DNA from 3 places in the Paenibacillus sp. FSL W7-1279 genome. Region 2 is predicted to be linked to each of the others. Evidence: riboswitches for the same ligand, from Rfam matches in the RefSeq annotation. Region 2 holds a riboswitch; each other region holds the start of a gene.
The links. Region 2 has a riboswitch for ZMP and ZTP ahead of rpiB (ribose 5-phosphate isomerase B). Riboswitches for the same ligand answer to the same signal wherever they lie in the genome.
Positions count from the first base shown of each region.

Region 1: another riboswitch for ZMP and ZTP. It lies ahead of purT (phosphoribosylglycinamide formyltransferase 2); the one in region 2 lies ahead of rpiB (ribose 5-phosphate isomerase B).
Region 3: another riboswitch for ZMP and ZTP. It lies ahead of MKY82_RS20290 (tetrahydrofolate dehydrogenase/cyclohydrolase catalytic domain-containing protein); the one in region 2 lies ahead of rpiB (ribose 5-phosphate isomerase B).

Region 1 is NZ_CP150215.1:4,399,219-4,403,711, reverse strand. Features, by position in the region: gene MKY82_RS19455 (YdcF family protein) at 1-558, shown strand, start outside; gene MKY82_RS19450 (ATP-binding protein) at 569-2,011, opposite strand; ZMP/ZTP riboswitch at 2,265-2,345, shown strand; gene purT (phosphoribosylglycinamide formyltransferase 2) at 2,429-3,589, shown strand; gene MKY82_RS19440 (MATE family efflux transporter) at 3,910-4,493, shown strand, end outside.
Region 2 is NZ_CP150215.1:6,972,963-6,977,455, reverse strand. Features, by position in the region: gene MKY82_RS31660 (L-threonylcarbamoyladenylate synthase) at 1-512, shown strand, start outside; gene MKY82_RS31655 (manganese efflux pump MntP family protein) at 595-1,158, shown strand; gene MKY82_RS31650 (low molecular weight protein arginine phosphatase) at 1,212-1,799, shown strand; ZMP/ZTP riboswitch at 1,891-1,972, shown strand; gene rpiB (ribose 5-phosphate isomerase B) at 2,087-2,551, shown strand; gene MKY82_RS31640 (TIGR01440 family protein) at 2,633-3,217, shown strand; gene glyA (serine hydroxymethyltransferase) at 3,308-4,493, shown strand, end outside.
Region 3 is NZ_CP150215.1:4,574,488-4,578,980, forward strand. Features, by position in the region: gene MKY82_RS20280 (sucrose-6-phosphate hydrolase) at 1-351, opposite strand, end outside; gene MKY82_RS20285 (LacI family DNA-binding transcriptional regulator) at 533-1,525, opposite strand; gene MKY82_RS20290 (tetrahydrofolate dehydrogenase/cyclohydrolase catalytic domain-containing protein) at 1,822-2,670, opposite strand; ZMP/ZTP riboswitch at 2,735-2,814, opposite strand; gene MKY82_RS20295 (permease) at 2,972-3,982, shown strand; gene MKY82_RS20300 (TIGR03943 family protein) at 4,080-4,493, shown strand, end outside.

The DNA of each region.
Region 1 (4,493 bases), 2.6 Mb from region 2:
ATTGGAATCCTGTTAATTTATACGCTGTATGTGGGCATCGCCATTTGGAATTATGCGCAAAGAACAGCCAATATCCCGTCTGATGCAGCCATCGTGCTGGGGGCTGCTGTATGGGAAGGGAAGCCCTCGCCTGTTTTTCAGGGACGCATTGATCATGCGCTATGGCTGTATGACCGGCAGTACGTAGACAAGCTGATATTTACAGGGGGACGCAGTTCGGAGGATGAACTTGCCGAATCGGAAGTTGCCAGGCAGTATGCCATCGAGCATGGTGTTCCGGAGAGTGACATCCTTGTCGAGACGGCTTCGACGATCACGGAGCAGAATCTGCACTTTGCCAATAAGGTAGGAGATTCAGCAGGACTGTCCTCTTACCTCATTGTAAGTGACCCGCTGCATATGAAGCGGGCGATGATGATGGCGGAAGATATGGGATTGGAAGCCAATCCTTCGCCCGCAGCCCGGAGCGCGTATCAGAGCCTGAGAAGCAAAGTTCCTTTTCTAATCAGAGAAGTCTTTTATTACATCGGTTATCAACTGGCATCACCATTCCGATAATATGTATGCGTTATAAAGCCGGTAAATGGATCGTAAAGGTTGTCCCATGATTGGGTATGCTCTCTACATTCATCGTACCGCCATGATTATGAATAATGTTCTTGGTAATCATCAGTCCGAGTCCCGTCCCGGTGTCTTTGGTCGTAACAAAGGGCTGTCCCAGGGATTGGATTTGTTCCTGCGTCATGCCAATCCCTTCGTCCTGCACGATGATTCGAACCTCTTGAGCGTTGTGCAAAATGTCCAAGGTAATGGTTCCCCCTTGATTCATCGCTTCCATGGCATTTTTCAGCAGATTGATGAACACTTGCTTGAGCTGGTTTACTTCACCCTGAACGAAGACCGGTGCCATCGGATAATGAGGGATGATCTCGATATTTTTGAGGGCTGCTTGAACCTTCATAAGGGTAATGATCTGTTCCATAATGGCAAACACGTCGATGGGTCCGCTGACATGAACGCTCTGCGGTTTCGAGAGCACCAGGAGTTCATTGACAATGAGTTCGATGCGTTTGAGCTCCGATTCAATGATTTCAAAATAGAGCTCGTTGCTTCGTTCCGCAGATCGCAGCAATTTTACAAATCCGTTAATCGAAGTTAAGGGATTCCGAATTTCATGGGCAATGCCGGCGGCCAACTGGCCGGCGGTGGTCAGCTTCTCGGATTGCATCACGCGATCTTCTTCCATCTGCTGCTCTGTGATGTCCTTGAAGATTCCGACGGCCGCTTTCTCGCCTTCATAATTTATGATCAACGTGAATCCCGTGACCATTTTCTCCTGCCCGTCCAGACAGCGTATCCGATAATCGACGCTTCCGATCTCTCCGCTCTCGGCATATTTTGCCCTGCGTTTCATCAGTTTGTTATGGTACGATGCGTCGACTACCACGTCGGTTGAAATCCCGAGGACGTCACGGGGATGCGCAGCATTAACAAGTCTGAGCGCGGCAGGATTAACATAGTGGACAATGCCTTTTTTTGTTATGAGTACGGATAAGGGGAGTCCTTCCAACAGCTGCAAAAACGAATTTTCCTTCTCGTTTAGCTTCTGTTCCTTCAGCTCCAGCTGCTTCATAAGTTGTCTCAGCAAGGTTCGATCTTCAAACTGTACCAAGCAGCCACGGAAATTCTGCGCCAGCTCCTCCTTAACGCTGATACGTACACTGAGGTATACTTCACGATCGGATGGATGGTGGTAAACATATTCAAACTGGGTTATGGATTGCTGTTGATCTTGAGTGGCTCTTGCGTTCCAAACCACTTGATTCAATAAGGCGCGAATGCTGCTATCTTCTTGTGGCGCCCCGGCAGTTAACTCCTGCTGTGAATATCCCAATAGATCACTTAGTGCCGAATTGACCTTAAGAATCGAACCATCAAGCGATATCATTGCCATTCCGATTACGGCTTGTTCAAAGGCAAAATCATGATTGGGGTTGGAATAGGGCAGCACAGCAAGTCTCCTTTCAAATATCTGACAGGAATGAATTTATCCATATTATATGTTGGACCCTATCATTCATCAATCCTTTAAAGCGATAGATCAATAACGAAATTTCTCGTTTTGGCGATAAATCCACCCTAAGAAGTGGCTTTCGCAATCGCTGAAGGATGCCATCGATATGCTGAAGTCTAAATCCTAATGTCGCCTTACGGTGATATTGCAATTAACGGGAAGATTAAGTATGATTTAAATAACAATGTATAGGTTTATGTGTAACTGGCGTAGCATGGGGGACCATGAGGGAGCACATAGATGACGACGGCCGTACGCCTGGGCAGAGGTAAGGGAAGCTTATTTCCCTTACCTCTTTATTATTTTCTGCTTTTTTATAAGTCTCTGAAACTACGAGAAGGGGATAAAACAACGATGTTAAAAACGAAGAAAATACTGCTGCTAGGTTCGGGAGAACTCGGAAAAGAAGTCGTGATTGAGGCCCAGAGACTGGGTGTTGAAACCGTAGCGGTCGATCGTTATGCTGACGCTCCTGCCATGCATGTTGCCGATCACAGCCATGTCCTCGATATGCTGGATGGGGAGAAATTACGCGCAATCATCGAGCTGGAGAAGCCGGACCTGATCGTACCCGAAATCGAGGCGCTCGCTACTTCGGAGCTGGTTAGACTGGAGGAAGAGGGGTACCGGGTTATTCCTACTGCCAGAGCTGCGAAGCTTACGATGGATCGTGAAGGGATTCGCCGGTTGGCTTCCGAGGAGTTGGGACTGCCTACTGCAGGCTATCGATTTGCCGATACTTATGAGGAATTTAAACAGGCTGTCCTGGATATGGGCTTTCCGTGCGTAATTAAACCGCTGATGAGTTCCTCAGGCAAAGGCCAGAGTGTATGCCGCTGCGAAGGGGATATCGAGTCCTGCTGGAACATCGCGATGGAAGGCGGCCGCGTGCAGAACGGCAGAGTGATCATTGAGGAATTCATTACGTTCCAGTCAGAGATCACGCTTTTGACCGTTCGCTCCGTCAATGGAACAAGCTTCTGTGCGCCAATCGGTCATATTCAGGAGAGCGGGGACTATATCGAATCCTGGCAGCCGCACAACATGTCCGATGAGCAAATGGAGGAAGCTAAATATATTGCAAGGACGATTACCGACGAGCTTGGCGGATATGGATTGTTTGGTGTTGAATTGTTTCTTGCTGCGGATAAAGTGTATTTTAGCGAGGTGTCTCCGCGACCGCATGATACCGGCTTGGTTACGCTGGTGACGCAAAATTTATCTGAGTTCGCGCTTCACGTCCGTGCCATTCTTGGTTTTCCGATCCCGGAGATCGAATTGATAACGCCGGGAGCCAGCCGTCCGCTGAAAGCTGCGCGAGAGCTGGAGAACTACACAATTACCGGTGCTGAGCAAGCACTGGCTGTTCCGAATACGCAGCTGCGCATTTTTGGGAAACCGGTGACCAAGGTTGGAAGACGGGTCGCAGTTGCGTTGTCAACCGGCGGCACATTAGAGGAAGCGCGTTCGCGTGCGAAGCAGGCTTTGGATGAACTTGCTATTGAGGAAGCCTAATCATTACCGATTCTTAGGGTGGTGCATCCATAATCTTCTGAAAAAAGGTCAACCGATTTACCGGTTGATCTTTTTTTCATTGAAATGATTTCGCGGATCAAAACCCGGTATGAACCGTTCTGACCATAGTGACTTAGTTTTGTTAGTGGTTTGATGATAAATATGCAGAAATTTATGTTCTTTCATGATAAGATACACAAGAATACAAACGACCCTCACCCATTATAATGTTTTCAAGGCGCTGCTCTATAGGCTTTATAGCGTTATATTATCTAATAAATATATAGAGGAACGTTTAGTGACGGCATAGGAGAATCTACATGAGAGACATGACGCAAGGAAGTCCGATCAAGCTGATCATCATGTTTACGATCCCGCTTTTAATCGGAAATATTTTTCAACAATTTTATAATATGGCGGATACCCTGATCGTTGGGCGCACCATTGGTGTGAACGCACTTGCGGCCGTTGGCTCGACCGGCAGTATTTTGTTTTTTGTCATTGGCTTTGCCCAAGGCTTGACGGCAGGTTTATCCATCATAACGGCGCAGCGTTTTGGCGCCAAGGATATCGCGGGCGTTCGCAAAAGCGTGGGAACGAGTATATGGATTAGCCTTGTATTCACGGTTTTCCTGACCATTGTGAGTGTCATATTCACGAGGCCTGTCCTCGTCATGATGAACACGCCGGCAGAAATCCTGGATGATGCTTATTCGTACTTAATCGTCATAAATTGGGGTGTTGGGGCAGCCGTCCTGTTCAACCTGCTGGCGAACCTGCTCAGAGCGCTTGGGGACAGCCGGACACCGCTTCTATTCTTGGTGGTCGCAAGCATTCTGAATATCGTACTCGATCTGTTATTTATTCTCGTATTCAAGATGGGAGTAGCCGGAGCAGGGCTTGC
Region 2 (4,493 bases):
TGCAAGTCGGCGAAGACGGCGCCGTCACGGTGCTCCGCCCGGGCGGCGTCACGGCCGAGCAGCTTGCCGCCGTTGCGGCAAGCGTGCGCATGGACCCGGCGCTGCATCGCGCCGCCGGGGAGGCGGAGAGCCCGGCGCCGCGCTCGCCGGGCATGAAGTACACGCACTACGCACCGAAGGGTGCGATGTGCGTGGTGCAGGGCCCGCGTGCCGACGCCGTTTCGGCACGCATCGCGGCCGAGCTTGAGGCGGCTGCCCGGCGCGGGGAGGTGACCGGCGTGCTGTCGTTCGACGAGCACATCGGTCACTACCGCGCGGACGTTGCCGTCTCGCTCGGCAGCCTGGCCGCGCCGGAGGAAGCGGCCCGCCGGCTGTACGCCGGCCTGCGCCGGTTCGATGACGAAGGCGCAACCTTCATCCTGGCCGAAGCGTGCCCGGAGCAGGGCCTCGGAGCAGCCGTCATGAACCGGCTGCTGAAGGCCGCGGGACACCACATCATCGAGGTGAATTAAAGCTGCCGCATGAACGCTGTTGGCATCATTTACCCCTTGTCCGCATATGGTGTACAAGACCATGGGACTTGGGGGAATGGGCATGCTGGAGGCGTCTGTCCAATCGGGACAGCTTGCGGCGATTCTGCTGATGGCGGTTGCACTCGGGCTAGACGCATTTTCGCTTGGAATCGGAGTTGGAATGAGAGGCGGTATGCGCTTAGGCCATATGCTGGGCATCAGCTTCATGATCGCGTTGTTTCACATGTTGATGCCGCTGCTGGGCTTATTTGCCGGCCGCTACGTTGGCATGTTACTGGGCCACGTCACAGGGCTTGCTGCCGGCGGGCTGCTGCTTTTATTGGGCGGGCATATGATGTATAACGCCCTGCGGGGCGGAGAAGGGCAGCGAATACATCCTACCGCATTTTTAGGCATGCTGCTGTTTTCGCTTAGCGTCAGCATCGACTCCTTCTCGGTAGGCGTTTCGCTCGGAATGTTTGTGGATGATGTGCTGTTAATCGTAATTTCCTTCGGGGTCGTGGGCGGTTTGCTGTCCATTCTCGGTTTGCTGCTTGGCCGTCAGGTAAGCAATAAGCTGGGGGAGTACGGTGAAATGCTGGGCGGACTGATTTTGGTTATCTTTGGCACCATGTTTATTTTTTGACGCAATATTTGTTACAATAGCCCCAAAGAACCTACGAACGGGAGGAACGGACCGTGAAAAATATACTGTTTGTCTGCACGGGAAATACCTGCCGCAGTCCAATGGCGGAAGGCATGCTGAGAAAGCTTGCCAAACAACGGGGCATTCCGCTGGAAACGAAGTCCGCCGGCGTCTCGGCCGTGGACGGAATGCCGGTGTCCCATCATGCGGAATCCATCCTGCGAGACCAGGATATCCAGGAACGCTTGGTGTCCAAGCCGTTGACCGCGAACCTGGTGGAATGGGCGGATCTGATTCTGACGCTGACCCAGTCGCATAAGCAGTATGCTATAAGGCAGTTCCCGCACGCCGCAGACAAGATGCACACGCTGAAAGAGTTTGTTGAGGATGACCGCCGGGTGCTGGACGATCTGCGGGAGCAGGATAGTCTGTATGCAGCGCTTGAGCTGGCCAGATCTCTGGGCCACGATGTCAGCGACCGTGACCGGGAGCGTCTGATCGAGCTGCGTCAGCGCATCCCGAGCTTCGATATCTCCGACCCTTTTGGAGGCTCGCGGGAGGAATATGAAGCGACGGCCGCAGAGATACGGACGGCGTTGTTCCGTCTTTTGGACAAGCTGGAAGCGGATCGGCATAACTAAGTCTAGCTTTTAGAGATATAAAGCCTGCCATTGGGCTAAAAAGCCACTTGCCTTTCGCATGGTATTGCTTTAAGATGAAGGTGAAAAACAAATGATCCGGTGTAACTGGCGACGAAGTGGATGAAACCACGATGGAGCATCGGAATATACGGCCGGTCGCCTGGGCAAAGAGCATTTGGAGCACAATACGTGCGCCGACTGCTCTTTTTTCGTCTTTTGCGCCCGATTTGGGTTATAATGAAACAAGCTAAAACGCAAAAGCGAACATACGAGGGGGTTTTTCATAGATGAAAATTGCATTGGGTACGGATCATGCCGGCATTCGTCTGAAAGAGGAGATCGTGGAAGTCATTCGGGGTCTTGGACACGAGGTGGAGGATCTGGGCTGCGGCTGTTCCGACTCCGTGGATTATCCCGATTATGCCCTTCCGGTGTGCGAGAAGGTCGTCTCGGGTGAAGCGGACCGCGGCATTCTGATCTGCGGTACGGGGATCGGCATGAGCATTGCGGCCAACAAGGTGCCGGGCATTCGCTGCGCGCTGACACATGATGTGTTCTCAGCTAAAGCGACGCGCGAGCATAACGACAGCAACGTGATTGCGCTGGGTGAGCGTGTCGTCGGTCCCGGACTTGCTGCCGAAATCGTCAGCGCATGGCTGACGACGGATTTTAGTCATGGCGAGCGCCATGTCGGCCGCGTGAACAAGATCAAGGCCATCGAGGAGCGTTACCTGAAGAATGAATCGCGATAAGTGAACGCGTAATACAGCTGCGGCTATCGTGATATGGGATTGAAGCATCTTCTGTGAAAAAATCATCGGGAGGACTGTGTCATGACGGATATCTCCAAGGTTTCCTTGAACGAACAGACAGCGCGTATTGTCCGCGAACTGGCCGAAGCGGCCGATTTAGGCCCGGGTAAAGTGCTGGTCATCGGAGCCAGCACCAGTGAAGTGGTTGGACGCCGAATCGGTACGGGTGGCGCTCTTGAAACGGCGCAGCGGCTTCTCCAGGGCATTGCCGCGGTTCAAGCGGAATTCGGTTTCGCGGTGGCCTATCAATGCTGTGAGCATCTGAACCGTGCGCTTGTCATGGAACGCGAGCTGCTCGAGCGGCTGGGCTTGACGGAAGTGGCGGCAGTTCCCATTCCGGGTGCGGGCGGGTCGATGGCTTCTGCAGCTTACCGCAGCATGAAGGAGCCCTGCCTTGCGGAATCGATTGAAGCCCATGCGGGTGTCGATATCGGCGAGACGCTGATCGGCATGCATTTGCGGAGAGTGGCGGTTCCATTCCGGCCGACCGAGCGTTATATCGGGGAGGCGCGCGTAACTGCGGCTTATACCCGCCCCAAGCTGATCGGCGGAGAACGTGCGGTGTACCGACTCGAGCAGAGGGATGATTCCACGCTGTGCGATTGATTCGAATGAGAACTCGCTTTTTCAATGATGACTACTTGTAGTTTTAAGTTTGCAAGAAAAAATAACGATGGATTATGGGAGGATATGAACATGATGGAACATTTGCGGAAGAGTGACCCGGCTGTATTGGAAGCGATGGATTTGGAGCTGAAGCGTCAACGCAGCAACATTGAGCTGATTGCCTCTGAGAATATTGTCAGCGAAGCGGTTATGGAAGCAATGGGGACGGTGCTGACGAATAAATATGCGGAAGGCTACCCTGGCAAACGCTATTACGGTGGCTGTGAGCGTGTGGATATCGTGGAAGATATCGCCCGTGACCGCGCCAAAGAATTGTTCGGAGCCGAGCATGCCAACGTTCAGCCGCACTCCGGTGCCCAAGCGAACATGGCGGTATATTTGGCAGCCCTGAAGCCTGGAGATACCGTGCTCGGCATGAACCTGGCCCATGGCGGCCATTTGACTCACGGAAGCCCGGTTAACGCTTCCGGCCTTCTGTACAATTTCGTTGCCTACGGCGTGCAAGAAGACACGTTCCTTATCGATTACGACGAAGTCCGCAAAGCGGCATTCAAGCATCGCCCTCGTCTGATCGTGGCGGGTGCAAGTGCCTATCCTCGCATTATTGATTTTGAAAAGCTGGCTGCCATCGCCAATGACGTAGGCGCGTTGTTCATGGTCGACATGGCTCATATTGCAGGGCTCGTTGCGGCAGGTCTTCATCCGAATCCGGTTCCGCATGCCCATTTTGTAACGACAACGACGCATAAGACGCTTCGCGGACCTCGCGGCGGTATGATTCTGTGCAAAAAGGCTTGGGCGCAAGCGATTGATAAAGCGGTATTCCCCGGCTCCCAAGGCGGGCCTCTCATGCATGTGATTGCTTCCAAAGCCGTTGCGCTTGGCGAAGCCTTGGATCCGTCTTTCAAGACGTATGCAGAGAATGTCGTGAAGAACGCGAAAGTGCTGGCCGATACCCTGATCGAGGAAGGCCTGAACATCGTTTCCGGCGGAACCGATAACCACCTGATGCTGGTGGATACCCGTAATCTGGACATCACCGGCAAAGACGCGGAGAAGGTTCTGGACTCCATCGGGATTACCGTGAACAAGAATGCCATCCCGTTTGATCCGACCAGCCCGTTCGTAACGAGCGGTATCCGTATTGGTACCCCTGCGGTTACTTCCCGCGGTATGGATGAGCAAGCGATGGTGAACATCGCGAAAATTATCGCCATGACATTGAAGCAGCCGAAAGACGAGGCAACGCTTGAAA
Region 3 (4,493 bases), 2.4 Mb from region 2:
CAGATACAGTTTGTCGTCTTTCACGATTCCGCTGCCCGAGTAAGCGCCATAAGCATCCTGCGGGTGGCCAGGTTCAATGGCGATGCCTTGGTTTTGCCAATGCACGAGGTCTTTCGAGGATGTATGGTACCAGTATTTCAAGCCGTGATACGTACCCAGCGGAAACCATTGATAAAATAAGTGATATTCCCCGTTATAATAAGAAAACCCGTTAGGGTCATTCAGCAAGCCCATGATGGGCTGTATGTGAAACCTCTGCCTCCATTCGCTTAATTTCACTTTCTCCTTTAAGGAGGAAAGCTCTTCGGGAGAAGCCTGATCCAGGCGTCGGTATTTCAGTTCTCTGTCCATATCTCTTCTCCTTATAAATGGGCTTACTAAAAAAATCTAACTGATCATGCTATGCGTGAACATCAGCCTAACTCACCTGTAGTGGAACCGGTTCCAATCAGGAGTAAAAATAATGAACTCAGCTCCAATACCAGGCAAAAGCAGTATTGGAACCGGTTCCGTTATTTTCAGTATAAAATACCTATTTTAGATTGTCAACGCTTTCGCGATGAATCATATCGCAGCTCATAACCGTCAGGAAATCCACAGGCTCGTCGTTGACCAGCTTCATTATATGCTGTGCGGCGAGATGGCCCGCTTGGGAATATCCATATTTAACCGTTGTCAATCCAGGATGAATCACCTCGGTTACGTCGTATCCGCCAAATCCGGTAACGGAGAGTTCGTTCGGAATTTGAATGCCCTTCATATGAGCCGCTTTCATAACGCCTAACGCGATATTGTCAGTAGCGCAAACCACGGCAGTTGGCAGCGTTCGGTTCGACTCAAAAATGGACCATGCGGTCTTTACACCATCCGACATCTTAAATCCACTCTCATAGAGATCCGCTTTCGCCTCACTATCCTCGCTTACCGCTTTCAGAAACCCTTCCTTCCGCTGAACTCCGACAGCAACGTCTTGTTCCGTCACCCCGATATAGGCAATATGGCGATGTCCCTTGGACAGCACATACCGGCCCATGTCATAACCCGCGGCATAGTCGTTATAAATCATGCTGTGAACATCCTTATGCTGCTGTCCTAACAGGATGACAGGGATGCCGATCTCTTGAATCGCGGCAAGATGGGTATCCGTCACTTGAGTCGCAAATAAAATAATGCCAGATATTTTTTGCCTGGCGAGATCATACAGCGCTTCAATCTCCCTGGTTAAGTCCTGGCTTGCATTGATAATAAGAAGCTGATAACCGTGTTTCCTTAATTCTTCGTCCATGCCGGCAACGGTCTGCGATGCTGAGAATGAATCCAGACGCGGTACAATGGTGCCGATCATGCTGGTTTTCTTCGCTTTCAAGCTCTGTGCAAACGAATTCGGAATATAACCGGTTTCCTGAATGACCAGCTCAATTTTTTGGCGTGTTGCATTGCTGACGGAACCTCCGTTCAAGAAACGGGAGACCGTGCTTTTGGCAACCCCGGCTTTTTTGGCAATATCTGCAATCGTGTTCTTCATTCGGTGCTCCCGGGAGCCGCTTGCGGCGCTGCAACGAACAGTTGTTCCTCCACAGCTCCTAGTTGGGCAGCACAATGGATCATGTTTCGTTTGTGCATGAATCTCTCCCCTTCGTTTTCGCTTTTTCCTAACTATACCATGACGTCCAGGCATCCGTGAAATGGAGACTCCAAGCCTATTATGGCAGGAGCCATATCTTTTCCAAGCTCCAGACTCTTACTAGGAATGAACCGATTCGAAGGGGATTTATTCATGGGCGCATCTTAATTCATATGCAAATTGTCTGTGGTTTTCCTTCAGGCTTGCACGGTTCGCTCGGCCGATTCGACGGTATGCTTCAGCAATGTAGCAATCGTAACGGGGCCGACACCTGCCGGTACCGGTGTAATCGCAGATGCCACCTTCGCGCAGGCTTCATAATCGCAGTCGCCGATATTCCCTTTATTGTAGCCGGCATCCAATACAACGGCACCCGGCTTAATCCAGCTCCCTTGAATGAAATTAGGTTTGCCTACGGCCGCAACCACGATATCCGCCTGGGACACAAGCTCCCCGAGGTTCCTCGTTCTCGAGTGGCAGATCGTAACGGTAGCATTGCGATTGAGCAGCATCATCGATACCGGCTTACCCAGAATCGGACTGCGTCCGACCACCACGGCATGCTTCCCTTCGATCGGCAGATCATAATAATCCATAATCGCAATAATCGCGGCAGGCGTACAAGACGGATAATCGGCAAAACCAAACGCATTTTGCGAGAAACCGAGCGTGGTTACTCCATCCACGTCTTTTTCAATGGCTATGGCATCAAAAGCCGCCCGTTCATCGATATGATGCGGCACCGGATGCTGCAGCAGAATACCGTGGACATTCGGATCCTCGTTCAGCTCTTGTATCGCGGCGATCAGATCCTCAGTCGAGGTCGAGGTCTCCAGCACCACTTTCTTGGATATGATGCCAAGCCGCTCGCAAGCATTTCCCTTCATCCGTACATAGGTCGCCGAAGCAGGATCATCGCCAACCAGAATCGTTGCCAGACAAGGCGTTATCCCGTGCTGCTTCAATTCCTGTACCTTCACCGCCAGCTTTGCCTTAATATCATCGGATACCTTTTTTCCATCCAAAATTACGGGTTCCTTACTCATGCTAATCCGCTCCTTCGCCATTGTATTAAAAACATAAAGAGGCAAGGCGACTAATCGTCTCCTTACCTCTTGCCCAGGCGTACGGCATATGATCCTATGTGCTCCCTCTTGGTACCCCAAGCTACGCCAGTAACACACAGATAACTTTTTTAAATATACCACGACTTTGGACTTCGCGCTACCGGTCATGAAGTTCACCTATTAAATCGTAATCTTTTTGATTAATTTGCAAGAATCGAGTATGTTGCCGATGGTACAAGCATAGAATGTCCTAAGAACAATTCGCTCCAGGAGGCCTTGAATGAAATATCCGGTAATCTTCAAAATGCTGCCCTTCATGATTCCGCTTGTCTTCGTGATACCGGTCTTGACGATATGGCTGCAGAACGATTCAAGTCTAATATCAAGCCGTGACATACAGCAGGTAAAAACGGTTTTTACGGGCATTTTCCTTGAGGCGCTTCCTTTTGTGCTGCTTGGAGTGCTGCTGTCGTCCCTTCTTCAGCTGTTCGTTAAAGAACAGTGGGTGCGTCGGATCACGCCCAAAAACCCGGTCATCGGCGTCCTGTTCGCTTCCATGCTGGGGATCGTGTTTCCCATCTGTGAATGCGGGATGATCCCGGTCGTCCGAAGGCTGATGCTTAAGGGGATGCCTGCCTACATCGCTGTAACCTTTATTCTCAGCGGACCTATCCTGAACCCCATTGTGTTCGCTGCGACGTTCATGGCCTTCCGTTCGCATCCCGAAGTGACGATCGGCCGGATGGGACTGGCTTTTACAGTCGCGATAACGGTAGGTTTGCTTGTCTATGTTTTTTCAAGGAACAACCCGCTCAAGCGTTCCTTACAAGAGTTTTCCGAACAAGATTCCGCCGTTGGTGAACGCAAGCTGCACGAGCATCCCAAAACCTGGAGAAGCCTGTTTGTCCACGCCGGAGACGAATTGATCGAAATGGGCAAATACCTGGTTCTTGGCGCATTCCTGACAGCCTGCATCCAATCCTTCATTCCTAGAGAAGAGCTGCTGGCATTGGGGAACGGTCCCACCGCTTCTTACCTGTTCATGATGGGGTTTGCTTTCATCCTGTCCCTCTGCTCGACTTCGGATGCCTTTGTAGCATCGGCGTTCACGCACACCTTTACCGTAGGTCCGCTCGTATCCTTCCTCGTGCTCGGCCCGATGCTGGATTTCAAAAGCTTACTCATGCTGTCGACTACCTTCAAGACTAAATTCGTGATCGGTTTAAGCCTGCTGGTAATGACCCTTGTCTTTATCGGCTCTGTAGCCGTCAACGCTCTTTTGGGTGGATAGCTGCCTAAGGATGAAAGATTGACGAAAAACCAAACGAGATTACCGGGACCGTTTAGGATCATCAGGTATCCGCTTGAGATTGGAGGTGATTGGGAGGATGAAGTCCAGTTTGAGGATACGGATTCACTATACGCTCCGGTCGCTGCTTGTTGCGGCTCTCGCCGCTTATATCATGCATCTGAATGCTTCAGATGCGCTCGAATATTACCTAGCGCCACATATGCAGACCCTGCTGCTTCTCTGCCCGGTTCCGTTGTTGTTCATTGCATTCGGGATGATGTGGCATTCCCTTGCGGGCGATTCCGGAGAGGTATGTGATTGCGAGCATCCCCTGCCTGCCGGCCTTGTCAAAAACGTAACGGTATACGGGTTATTCACGGTGCCGCTGCTGTTTGGCCTGCTCCTGCCGGACCAAGCCCTGGGCAGCGATATGGCAGCCAAAAAAGGAATGATCTACACCTATCCGAATCCCGATGTACGGCGTAAGACCGATGACCGCAACACCGCCGCC